Linked DNA regions of Candidatus Pseudothioglobus singularis PS1. The protein of the gene in region 1 interacts with the protein of each later gene in a pairwise test. Links are inferred from orthologs where the notes say so. Each region holds a gene or a part of one and is shown on either strand. Other genes may lie near its edges.

Region 1 (6,656 bases):
AATGCAACGAATGATAGACATTTAACGCTTGAAGATTCATATTTTGATAATAAACCTATCGATCTAGAGATGTCGCTCCTCTTTGGCTCATCACCTAAAACTCATAAAGATGTTGCTACCCTGCCTAATGCTGAAAAAGCTTTTGATGCGAGTAATATTTCTATAAGCGATGCCATTGATCGGTTATTAGCACTTCCTACAATAGCGAGTAAAAAATTTTTAATTACGATTGCAGATCGATCAGTGACTGGCCTTATTGCTAGAGATCAAATGATTGGACCCTGGCAAGTACCTGTAGCAGATTGCGCGATATCACTCTCAGATTTCAGAGGCTATCAAGGTGAAGCAATGTCTATTGGTGAGAAAACACCACTATCTCTTATCAATGCAGCTGCAGCAGCAAGAATGAGTGTTGGAGAGGCGCTGACTAATCTAATGAGTGCATACATTGAGGATATTAAACACATTAACTTATCTGCAAATTGGATGTGCGCCAGTGGGCATCCGGGTGAAGATGCAAAACTTTATGAGGCGGTTAAATCGATTGGGATGGAACTTTGTCCTGAGCTCGGATTAACTATTCCTGTTGGAAAAGACTCCATGTCCATGAAGAGCTCTTGGGATGAGAATGGGGAGAGTAAATCAGTTACAGCTCCTCTTTCGCTTATTATTAGTGCCTTCTCAAAAACACCTGATACTAGACAGCAAATTACACCTTTACTTGCTAATGAAATAGAGTCAGAACTTTTTTTAGTTGATCTTGGATTAGGAAAAAATAGAATGGGGGGATCGTGCTTAGCACAAGTATTTAACCAAATTGGAAATGATGCACCCGATCTTGATGACCCAAAACTTTTCTCTCAATTTTTTTCATTAATCAACACATTCAACAAAGAGAATTTAATTACTGCTTATCACGATCGATCCGATGGTGGCGCCTTAATCTCTTTATTAGAGATGGCATTTGCGTCTCATTGTGGTTTAGATATTTATACTTCAGACCTCTTACCTGAACTATTTAATGAGGAACTGGGATGCATCATTCAAATTCCAACAACTAACATCAATAGAGTTTTTGACTCTCTAAAAGATATTGGACTCAAACACTCAACCAAACGAATTGCTAGAATTAATTTAAATGATGAAATTGTAATCTATCATGAAAATGATATCGTTTTTCAAGACAAGAGAAAAAATCTTTTTAAAAAGTGGTCTTCAACCTCATACGAAATTGCAAAATTAAGGGACAACCCAGAATGCGTCGAATCTGAAAATATTGAAATCCTTAAGGACTCAAGTGGTCTCAAAGTTCGACCAACATTCGATCTCAATGAATCTATTATTACTCCTTATATAAATTTTGGTACAAAGCCAAAAATTGCTATCCTAAGAGAGCAAGGAATTAATGGGCATATTGAAATGGCAGCTGCTTTTACTCAGGCTGGCTTTGAAGCAACTGATGTTCATATGAGTCAGATTCTTTCTGGAAAAATATCCTTATCCAGCTTTAAGGGTTTGGCCGCTTGTGGAGGATTTTCCTATGGAGATGTTTTAGGTGCTGGAAGAGGCTGGGCAAATTCGATTCTTTTAAACAGCCTGGCCAAAGATGAGTTTTCTGAATATTTTTTAAGATCTGATAGTTTCACTTTGGGGGTGTGTAATGGCTGCCAAATGATTTCTAATCTTCAATCAATCATTCCAGGCTCAACAGCTTGGCCTTCCTTTGAGAAAAACACATCAGAACAATTTGAGGCACGTCTTACAGGCGTCAAAATTAGTAATTCGAAATCTATATTCTTTAGTGGAATGGAAGGCTCAATCATGCCTATAGCAATTGCACATGGAGAGGGTAAAGCTAGATTTGACTCTAAAACTAAAATTACTAGTATTGCTATGCAGTATGTTGACTATTCTGGAGATCCATCTAAAGTATATCCACACAATCCTAATGGCTCTGAAAACTCTGCAGCAGGCATTTGTGATGAATCTGGCAGAATTACAATCATGATGCCCCACCCTGAAAGAGTTTTTCGAACAGTTCAAAACTCTTGGCATCCAAATGAATGGCAAGAGAGATCGCCGTGGCTTAGAATGTTTGAAAACGCCAGGAAATGGATTGACTAAATATAGCTATAGAGGCCCTTATCCAAATGACGCCTTATAAGGTTATCAGGAGCAATAGAAGAACCCTAAGTATTTCAATTAATGAAAATGCTGAATTAATTGTGCGAGCCCCTCATCTACTTTCAATGAATAAAATTCATGACTTTATTAATGAAAAGAAAAAATGGGTCAACAAGCAACAAAAGATTATCAATAATCGTTTAAGTGATAGCGCCTTTGATAAAGATATGGCTTTAATGTTAGGATCCTTATATCCCATTAAAATAAAAACGGATCAATCCGAAAAATTAACTTTCAATGGTGAAGAATTTTTAGTGTGTTCAAGTGATCAAGAGTTGATTCACTCATCTCTAAAGAAATGGTACAAAAAAAAATTTAGAGAGGTTGCTATTCCAAGGCTTACTTATTTTGCCGATCAATATAATTTATCTGTAAACCAAGTTCGAATCAAAGAGCAGAAAACATTGTGGGGCTCTTGCTCATCCAGGAATAATATTAATCTAAACTACCTGTTAATTATGGCTCCCATGAACGTCATTGACTATGTCATTATTCATGAACTAGCACACACAATTCATAGGAATCATTCATCTCATTTTTGGAAAACTGTTGAATCTATGATGCCTAACTTCAAAGAAGCTAAAACTTGGCTAAAGGATTACGGCTACAAACTAAGAAAACTTTAATTTAATTAGCTATTGTATTTTTCAACAGCCTCTTGCATAGCATCCTTAAGGGTATCCTGCTCAGCCATTTCAATAATAATATCACCGCCGCCCACTAATTCAGAGTTGAAATAGATTTGGGGAAATGTAGGCCAATCAGCAAAGTCTGGGAGACTTTGAAAAACTTCTTGATCTTCAAAAATATTAACGTAAGCAAACTCAACTCCCGTTGATGCTAAAGTTTGAGATGCACGTGCAGAAAATCCACACTGAGGAAACTGTGGTGTTCCTTTCATATAAATAACAATTGCAGCGCTATCGACTTGCTTTTGAATTTTTTCTAATACTTCCACTTTATTGCTCCAATTTTTTTCTGCTATTTTAATCTAGTATTATAAATACTGCAAAGATACATACAATAATTATTGCTTAATTGCTTGGGAAATAAGATATTTTTGACCCTGTTTAATTTTTTTATAATTTCCAAAAACTGATTTAAAATTATTTTTTATAAAGTCCTTAAGACCATTAATGGTCACAACAGTTATTGACCCCCCTGGCTGCAGCGCATCAAATGCATCATTAAGAATAATTGAAAGCTGCTCTCTTCCGACTTTGGCAGGAATATTTGAAATGATTTGATTAAATTTTATATCATTTGGTACTTGCAAAAATGCATCAGAAAGATAGGCCTTAGCATTGCTAACATTATTAATCTTTGCATTGTATTTTGAAAGTTCAACCGCCACAAAGTCCTTATCTACCATATGAACTTTTCCCTTGTGACACTGCCTAGCCAATGCAAGACCAATTGGTCCATAACCACACCCTAAATCAAGACAAATGTCATTTTCATTGGCGCTAATATACTTCATCAGAAGAAGCGTACCATCATCAATCGATCGGGGGCTAAAAACCCCCCACCGAGTGTGTAGCTTAAATCTAGAATTTAACAGCTCCACATCTAAAACAATATCTTTCTTAAGTTGGGCAATATCTTTTCTATCAAACATTTGAATAACTATCTCTTATTTAAAAAATGTATTTATAAAATTATCTATGTTTTTTGTTGAGTGTGATTAGCATCATCACCAATATGAACCTCACCTCTTTTCTTGGCAAGTTGGACCTGCTTCTCTCTTTCTCGGTATCTACCTACTTGTTCAATGTTTTTTGTCCCATAACATCTTGGGCAGGATGTGCCCTTCTCATAGTGAGGGTGTTTTGTATCTTCTTCAGTAATCGGAAACCGACATGCATGACATTGATCATATTTACCTTGCTCAAGGTTATGCTTAACAGCTACTCTATCATCAAATACAAAGCATTCACCTTCCCAAAGACTCTCTTCCTCTTTAACCTCTTCCAAGTATTTAAGAATCCCACCCTGAAGATGAAAAACATTTTCAAAACCCTCAGACTTTAAATAGGCTGTAGATTTTTCACAGCGAATTCCGCCGGTACAAAACATGGCAATTTTTTTGTCTTGATATTGCTTTAGACTATTTTTTGTAAAACTTGGAAACTCCCTAAAAGTTTCAGTATTTGGGTTAATAGCACCCTTGAAGCTTCCAATTTCATACTCATAATTATTCCTTGTATCAATTAGTATGACATCAGGATCATTGATTAAATTATTCCAGTCTTTTGGCTTAATATAAGTTCCTACAGAATGATTAGGATCAATTTCTGAAAGACCCATGGTAACTATTTCTTTTTTTAGTTTGACTTTAAGTCTCTTAAATGGTGGTTTTTTGCTATATGAAAATTTATATTCCAATTCAAGAAATCTATCATCAGTTTGAAGGTAATCAAGAACTTTTTCAACACTATCTTTACCCCCTGAAATGGTTCCATTTATGCCTTCTCTTGCAAGCAGTAGAGTTCCTTTAACACTTAAAGCATCTAAAAATGACTTCAGTGGAGCCTGGATATCCTCAAAATCATCTAGCCGAGTAAACTTGTATAAAGCGCAAATAGCGTACATATTTCAAGATAACCCTACAAAAAATGTTAATTTTACTAGTAGCCGAAAGTAATTTAAGTTTATTTAGACTTATCATAAACATTAAAACTCCATTAGGGCTCCACTATTCTCAATACTGACAAGTGTATAATTCGACTCTTTTCTCTGCTATTTAATTAAGTTTTTTAACGAAGTCGAATGATCTTAAATCACATTCATAATCCTAGCGATATCAAAAAATTAGATATTAATGAACTTAATTCTCTTGCAGAAGAAATTAAGTTATTCTTAATTGAGAGCATTGAAAAGACAGGTGGTCATTTAAGTTCGAACCTTGGAACAATTGAATTGACCTTGGCAATGCATTATGTTTTTGACAGCCCTGATGATACTTTCGTCTGGGATGTGGGTCATCAGGCATACACTCATAAAATATTAACAGGTCGCAAAGATCTAATGTCAACTCTTCGTCAAAAAGATGGCTTATCTGGTTTTACAAAGCGAAGTGAAAGTGAGCATGATGTCTTCGGCGCTGGTCATTCCTCAACCTCCATTAGTGCGGCCCTCGGAATTGCTATGGCAAATAAACTCAATAATAATTCAGACACCTCAATAGCTGTCATTGGAGATGGTGCGCTAACGGGTGGCATGTCATTTGAAGCTATGAATCATGCTGGAGATACAGATGCCAACCTGCTCATCATTCTCAATGATAACGATATGTCCATCTCCAAAAATGTGGGTGCACTAAGCAAATATTTAACGCGTCTTATTTCTGGAAAGATATACTCAACTATGAAATCTAAATCGCTTGAATTCCTTGAAAGGCTTCCACGTATTCAAAAGTTTGCAAAACGATCTGAGGAGCATTTAAAAGGAATGATCTTGCCAGGTACTCTTTTTGAAGAATTAGGAATAGATTACTTTGGCCCAATTGATGGACATGATATTTCCATATTAGTCAAAACTCTAGAAAATCTTAAAAATCTTAAAAAACCCAGAATACTTCACATCATTACAAAAAAAGGTCATGGCTTGGAAGCTGCAGAAGAGAATCCACTAAAATTTCATGGTATATCGCCGCCATCATTATCAAGTAATAACTTTCCAAGCTATAGTAGCGTTTTTGGAAAATGGCTTTGTGATACTGCTAAGGATGATCAAAGTCTTATTGGAATAACCCCAGCAATGTCAGAAGGGTCTGGAATGGTTGAATTTGCAAATAGCTTTCCGGAACGTTTTGTAGATGTTGCCATTGCAGAGCAGCATGCAGTTACTCTGGCTGGCGGAATTGCAACTAAAGGACTAAAACCTGTAGTTGCAATTTATTCAACATTTTTACAGCGTGGCTATGACCAATTTATTCACGACATTGCTCTACAAAATTTAAATGTTACGTTTGCAATTGATCGAGCAGGACTAGTTGGTGCAGATGGTGCAACACATGCAGGTATTTATGATTTGAGTTTTTTAAGATGTATCCCTAACATTATTATTATTGCACCCAGTTCGTCATTGGAAATGTATAAAGCGCTTAATTTTGCTCATAATTTTGATGGGCCAGTTTGTGTGAGATTTCCAAGAGGAAAATCTGAGATTTTGGAATTTGTTTCATCCTCAACAATTGAGCTTGGGAAAGGAAATATAGTTAAAACTGGAAAAGATACTGCTATTTTTGCTTTTGGAAATATGCTTGAAATTGCGCTTGAAGCTTCTGAAAAAATTAATGCTACAGTTGTTGATATGAGGTTTGTTAAGCCCTTAGATAAAGCTTTAATTATTGAGATTGCAAATAACTCTAAAGTACTTATCTCTATTGAAGATAATACTGTCAATGGTGGTGCAGGTAGCGCCATTAATGAACTATTACAGGAAAATAACATTAATACGCCTTTGAAAAT
Region 2 (6,713 bases), 980 kb from region 1 along the record:
AGAGCAAATTGAATTTGATCTAGTGATTACGGTTTGTGAGAATGCAAGTCAAACCTGTCCCGTTTTCCCTGGCAATACTCCTGTGACTCATATCGGCTTTGATGATCCAGATGGGAAAGAATATGAGGCATTTGAGCTTTGTTTTGAGGAGATTAAAAGTAAATTATTGCCATTTATAAATAATTACTCTTTCGATAAATAATCTATCCGGTTTGAATAATATTCAACTACAGAAAAACTAAGGGCTCTCTCTAGTACCTTAATACTAAGGCTTAACAACTCAGCTATAATGAAGAGGTTGAATGATACTAAATACACTTCTTGTTGTAATAAAAAGCAACCTAAATTTGAATTCAATTCGTTATAATGCGCATTTTGGCTTCAACTGCCAAAGAAATTTTGAGTTATTTTGTAGTATTTTTTTACCTTTAAACTATATACGGAGTAGATTAGAGATATGACTGGAAAAGACAACATAACTAGCCTATTTGGAAAGTCACCAATAAGCCCATTACAGCAGCACATGAAACAGGTTCATTCATGCTTAAAAGAGTTTGGAGTTTTTGCTAAAGCGGCTAATACTGAAGATTGGGAAAAGGCTCAATCAGCTCATCTATCAATTGGCAAAAAAGAACAGAAAGCAGATGTTCTTAAGAAAAAACTAAGAATGAATTTGCCAAGTACATTTATGATGCCTTTCTCTAGAAGGGATTTACTGGATGTTTTGCTAATTCAGGACTCTATTGCCAACATTACAAAAGACCTTTCAGGCTTGATGATGTCGAGAAAAATGCACTTTCCAAAAGCGTTTGCAGAAGACTTTTTAGAATTATCTAAGCTATGCATTAAAACTTCAGCGGCCGCCTTGGTTGCAATTAATGAATTGGATGAGCTCTTAGAGACTGCGTTTAGTTCTAGAGAGCGAAAAATTGTTGACAAGATGATTAAGAAAGTCAACGAATTGGAACATGAGACAGATGTTGCTCAAGAAATTATTAGAAAAAAGCTTTATCTGCTTGAGGCCGAATTACCACCTATAGATGTAATGTTTTATTATCGAGCCATAGAGTGGCTTGGTGAGACTGCTGATGCTGCCCAAAAGGTTGGATCGCGTTTTGAAGTTATGTTGACAAAGTAGGGGGCTAACAATGGAAATTATCGTTCAAAATAGAGATATTCTTATCATGTTGGCTATTGGATTTGGCCTGTTTATGGCCTGGGGCATTGGTGCCAATGATGTTGCAAACGCAATGGGGACTTCTGTTGGCTCTGGTGCTATAACTTTCAAACAGGCTGTCATTATCGCAGTCATTTTCGAATTTGCAGGAGCTGTTTTGGCTGGTGGAGAGGTCACTGCAACTGTCCGTAAAGGTATTCTTGATGCAGGAGCATTTACAAATAATCCAGAATTATTAGTATATGGAATGCTTGCATCTCTATTGGCTGCAGCGACTTGGCTTTTAATTGCCTCATCTCTTGGTTGGCCAGTATCCACAACACACTCAATCGTTGGTGCAATCGTTGGTTTTGGAGCAGTTGGAGTTGGTATAGAGGCTGTATCATGGGATAAAGTGTATGCCATTATTGCAAGTTGGGTGGTCTCACCACTTATTGCAGGAACAATGGCTATTTTGATATTTAAAAGCTTACAGCGCCTAGTAATAGATACAGAGCAGCCACTTGAAAATGCAAAAAAATACCTCCCTTTCTACGTTTTTTTTGTAGGATTTGTCCTCTCATTGGTCACTCTATTAAAAGGACTCAAGCATGTTGACTCTTTAAAACATCTCGGTAAGGACCTTCCAACAAGCATGATGATTGCAACTTTAGTTGGAATTCTTGCAGCCATCATTGCCGCAATTATTATTAGGCGAATTAAAACCAACCCCGAAGATGATAATGAGTTCTCCTATGCAAATATGGAGAAACTATTTGGCGGACTGATGGTAATTACAGCTTGCTCAATGGCTTTTGCTCATGGATCAAATGATGTTGCAAATGCAATTGGCCCATTAGCTGCGGTCTATAGTATTGTTGAGTCGGGCGGGCAAATTGTTTCAAAAAGCGCACTCCCTTCATGGATATTGTTAGTAGGTGGTGGTGGAATCGTCTTTGGTCTTGCAACCTTTGGTTTTAGAGTAATGAAAACGATCGGTAAAAATATTACTGAGCTAACGCCAAGTAGAGGTTTTTCTGCTGAACTTGCCGCTGCAACAACAGTAGTATTTGCCTCTTATACGGGGCTTCCAGTTTCAACAACTCAGGTACTTGTTGGTGCTGTTCTTGGTGTGGGTATTGCAAGGGGCGTAGCATCATTGAACCTGAGAGTTGTTAATAGAATATTTCTATCTTGGTTAATTACATTGCCAGCTGGAGCAATAATGTCGATCTTGTTTTTCTTTACACTCAAAGGTATTTTTAGTGCTTAGAGCGTATAATTATTTCAAAATATTACATTAAAAATTATGACACTAGAAGAAGTTCAATTGAAGCTCGAATCAGGACTTGAAAGTTCAGATGTAACAATGGAGGGAGATGGTTGTAATTGCTCTGCTGTTATAGTATCCCCTGTCTTTGAGGGTTTGTCTTTGCTGCAAAGACAGCGTATGGTTTTGGGTCTTGTCAAGGAAGAAATTAAAAGCGGCGAGCTCCATGCATTAACTGTTAAAACATTTACCCCAGCAGAGAGATAGTATATAATTCCCACTTTTTGAAAAACTTGAAGATATAAGGCTATGCAAACAGATATTCACCCTTCATATGAAACAATAAAAGTTGTGTGCAGTTGTGGTAACTCATTCGAGACTCGCTCAACTTCAGGTAAAGACGAAATTCATCTTGATGTTTGTTCAAGCTGTCACCCTTTTTACACAGGCAAGCAAAAGATTATGGATACTGCTGGACGAGTAGAGAAGTTCAAATCTCGCTACGGCGCTTTCAAACGTTAAATTCAAATTGATTGACTCTTAAAGCCACAAATGTGGCTTTTTTTGTGTCAAAAGGAAACTTCAGATTAAAATTTAAAATTGATATAATCAACTATTTTGAGACAACATAATGGCTTTTGACTACATTAATGCGTTATTAAAAAAAGAGGTCACCAGAACCCCTATTTGGGTCATGAGACAAGCAGGTCGTTACTTGCCCGAATATCGAGCAACTCGAAAAAAAGCGGGTGATTTTTTAACGCTATGTAAATCAAGTGATTTGGCCTGTGAAGTTACACTTCAACCATTAGAGCGTTTTGATTTAGACGCAGCCATTCTCTTTTCTGATATTTTGACTATTCCAGATGCAATGGGACTTGGATTACACTTTGTTGAAGGGGAGGGTCCAAAATTTTCTCACCCGCTGAGCTCACTTTCAGAAATTAATCAATTAACTAAGCCTGACGTATCAAAAGATTTATCTTATGTCAGTGAGGCCGTATCAGTTATCAAAAAAAATCTTAAAGGAAGGGTTCCACTAATCGGCTTTAGCGGAAGTCCATGGACGCTTGCAACTTATATGGTTGAGGGCGGCTCCAGTAAGACCTTTTCAAAGGTTAAAGGATTGATGTACGAAAATCCAAAGCATATGCACCAACTTTTAGATGTTCTAGCTGACACAATTATTGACTATCTTAACTCTCAAATCGAGGCTGGTGTGGACTCAGTTATGATTTTTGATACCTGGGGTGGTCTTTTAAATAAAGCCAGTTATGAAAATTTTTCATTAATGTATATGTCAAAAATAGTGGCTGGAATTAACCGCAACCCCGAAGGCAAAACAATACCTGTTACGCTTTTTACAAAAGGCGGATCCGCATGGCTTGAACAAATTGCTGCAACTGGTTGCGATGCTGTTGGTATTGACTGGACAGTTGAAATTGGAGAGGCAGAAAGAAGGATTGGCTCGAAAGTTGCCCTTCAAGGTAACCTTGACCCATCTGTACTTTATGCATCAGCTGAGGTTATCAAAAGTGAAGCACATAAAATTTTAGATCAGTTTCAAGGCTCAACGGGACATGTATTTAATCTGGGGCATGGCATCACTCCAGATGTTAATCCTGAAAGTATGAAGGCCTTGGTTGATGCGGTCCATTCATACTCAAAATAAAAAATCACTTAAATAGAGTGAGAGTCTCTCTATGTTAAAATTTCGTAATAAATAATAATAATAACAATATGTCAAGAATCTCTAATATCTTTAAAAAACTTGATGATCAAGATCAGACCGCCTTCATTCCATTTATTACTGCTGGTGATGGTGGGTTAGATGGCTGTGAGGCTCTTGTCTTCACTTTGGCTGATAGTGGCGCCGACATTATCGAATTGGGAATGCCGTTCTCTGATCCAATGGCAGATGGGCCTGTCATTGCAAAGTCACATGAAAGAGCAGTTGCAGACGGTATCAACTTAGATTCTGTTTTTGCAATAGTGGAGAGGTTTAGAGAGCACAATCAGACGACAGGTATCGTTTTGATGGGCTATACCAACCCTATTGAAGTCTATGGCTACAAAGAGTTTGCTATTAGAGCAGACGAGGCTGGAGTTGATGGCATTTTGGTTGTTGATATGCCGCCTGAAGAAGCTGCAGATCTTAAACAGGAGCTGGATAAATATAAGATTGATTTAATTTTTCTGGTTGCCCCTACAACGACAGATGAGCGCTTAGAGCAAATTTCGAAAATAGCCAGTGGATATATTTATTATGTTTCCCTCAAGGGGGTAACTGGCGCTGCAAATCTTGATATTGACTCGGTCAATTATCACCTTGAACGAATGAGGAATTATATTCAACTTCCAGTGGGTGTTGGTTTTGGTATAAAAGATGCTGACACTGCAAAACAGGTTGGTGAAAATGCTGATGCAGTGATAGTTGGAAGTGCCCTTGTCTCTATTGTCGAAGAGCTCGCATCTGATAAGGATAAAATGGTTACCAAAGTTGGAAATTTAGCAAAAGAAATCTCGAGTGCAATTACTTAACTAAGGCATAGTATGAGTTGGTTAGAAAAAATAATGCCATCGATTGGCAAGAATGCTAAAAAAAATATTCCAGAAGGACTCTGGAGCAAATGTCCTGAGTGCAATAGGGTTCTTTATCAAGAGGAACTTGAACGCCTTCTATATGTCTGTCCAAAGTGTAATCACCATTTAAGAATTTCTGCCAGAAGGCGCATTCAAGATTTTCTTGATATGGAGAATCAAGTTGAGATAGCTCCAAATATTCAATCAGTCGACCCTCTTAAGTTCAAAGATCAAAAGAAATATAAAGATCGTTATCAAGATGCACAAAAAAAGACTAAAGAAAAAGATGCACTCATTGCAAAATCTGGTTTTTTAAAGGGCATGCCAATTGTCACAGTTGCATTTGATTTTAGCTTTATGGGCGGGTCAATGGGCTCCGTAGTGGGTGAAAAGTTTGTTCGAGCGGCTCATCTAGCTATCAAGAATAATCAGCCTTTAGTTTGTTTTTCGGCAAGTGGTGGTGCTAGAATGCAAGAAGGACTTTTCTCATTAATGCAGATGTCTAAAACATCTCTTGCGGTGAAGTTACTATCTGATAATAAAATACCATTCATTTCAGTTTTAACTGATCCAACGATGGGAGGTGTTTCTGCTAGTCTTGCGATGCTCGGTGACATACAAATTGCAGAGCCAAACGCAAGAATTGGTTTTGCAGGAGCGAGAGTGGTTGAGCAGACGGTTCGTGAGGAGTTACCAGAGGGTTTTCAAAGAAGTGAATTTTTGCTTGAGAAGGGTGCTATTGATATGATTGTTCCTCGATCAGAGCTTAGAAATAAAATTTTTCAAATACTCTCTGCGCTTCATCCAGCATCAGCTAGTTAATTTTTTTTAACTATTGTGTATTAAATTTTGAAGATATATTTAGCAAATCCGAGGGGTTTTTGTGCAGGAGTTGATCGCGCTATCGAGATTGTTGAGCGTGCCATTGAAAAACATGGACCTCCAATCTACGTTCGTCACGAAGTAGTCCATAATAAATATGTTGTAAAGAACCTTAAAAATAAAGGGGCTATATTTGTTGATGAAATTTCTGAGGTTCCAAGTGGGAGTGTGGTCATTTATAGTGCACATGGCGTATCGCAAGCTGTTAGAAAAGAGACTAATGGTATCTCCGCTATCATCTATGATGCTACTTGTCCACTCGTTACAAAAGTACATAAAGAGGTAACACGTCGCCAAAAATATAATCATCAGGTTATTCTTATTGGACATGCTGGGCATCCCGAAGTAGAAGGAACTCTTGGGCAGGCAACTGAAAATAATAATATCACCTTGGTTGAATCAATAAGTGACGTTGAGAAAATAGATCTGCAAAAAGACAGAGATATTTCTTTCACAACTCAAACTACCCTATCAGTCGATGATACAAATGAGATTGTAGATGCCTTGAAAGTAAAATTTCCTAATATTCAGTCCCCTAAAAAGAGTGATATTTGCTACGCAACTCAAAACCGTCAAGACTCAGTTAAAGAGGTCATTAAGCATTCTCAAATCCTTATTGTAATTGGGTCAAAAAATTCTTCAAATTCAAATCGCCTTAAAGAAATTGCTGATAATAAAGGTAAACCATCTTATTTAATTGATAGTCCTGAGGATATTGATATTGAATGGCTTGATGGTATTAGTTCTATTGGCATAACTGCAGGAGCATCAGCGCCTGAGATATTGGTTCAGGAGGTTGTTTCATTTCTAGTGTCTAATGGT

What was found.
Region 2: the proteins of grxD (region 1) and W908_RS07825 interact in binary tests that used the Escherichia coli proteins (3 or more experiments, as listed by UniProt). The link is inferred for Candidatus Pseudothioglobus singularis PS1 from one-to-one orthologs.

The regions. Positions count from the first base shown.
Region 1 is NZ_CP006911.1:565,607-572,262, reverse strand. What follows is about bases 1,480-4,164. They hold grxD (Grx4 family monothiol glutaredoxin), read right to left. Parts: upstream 3,143-4,164; coding sequence 2,816-3,142; downstream 1,480-2,815. Other genes in these bases: trhO (oxygen-dependent tRNA uridine(34) hydroxylase TrhO), read right to left, coding at 3,847-4,164; W908_RS02885 (class I SAM-dependent methyltransferase), read right to left, coding at 3,212-3,802; W908_RS02895 (M48 family metallopeptidase), read left to right, coding at 2,151-2,810; purL (phosphoribosylformylglycinamidine synthase), read left to right, coding at 1,480-2,124. In the rest of the region: more of purL, read left to right, coding at 1-1,479; more of trhO, read right to left, coding at 4,165-4,776; dxs (1-deoxy-D-xylulose-5-phosphate synthase), read left to right, coding at 4,954-6,656. UniProt on the Escherichia coli protein: Monothiol glutaredoxin involved in the biogenesis of iron-sulfur clusters.
Region 2 is NZ_CP006911.1:1,545,359-1,552,071, reverse strand. What follows is about bases 1,338-4,079. They hold W908_RS07825 (BolA family protein), read left to right. Parts: upstream 1,338-2,465; coding sequence 2,466-2,693; downstream 2,694-4,079. Other genes in these bases: hemE (uroporphyrinogen decarboxylase), read left to right, coding at 3,058-4,079; rpmE (50S ribosomal protein L31), read left to right, coding at 2,736-2,948; W908_RS07830 (inorganic phosphate transporter), read left to right, coding at 1,338-2,429. Outside these bases: W908_RS07840 (arsenate reductase ArsC), read left to right, coding at 1-202; W908_RS07835 (TIGR00153 family protein), read left to right, coding at 458-1,138; more of W908_RS07830, read left to right, coding at 1,149-1,337; more of hemE, read left to right, coding at 4,080-4,098; trpA (tryptophan synthase subunit alpha), read left to right, coding at 4,167-4,967; accD (acetyl-CoA carboxylase, carboxyltransferase subunit beta), read left to right, coding at 4,980-5,831; ispH (4-hydroxy-3-methylbut-2-enyl diphosphate reductase), read left to right, coding at 5,859-6,713. UniProt on the Escherichia coli protein: Involved in cell resistance against acid stress.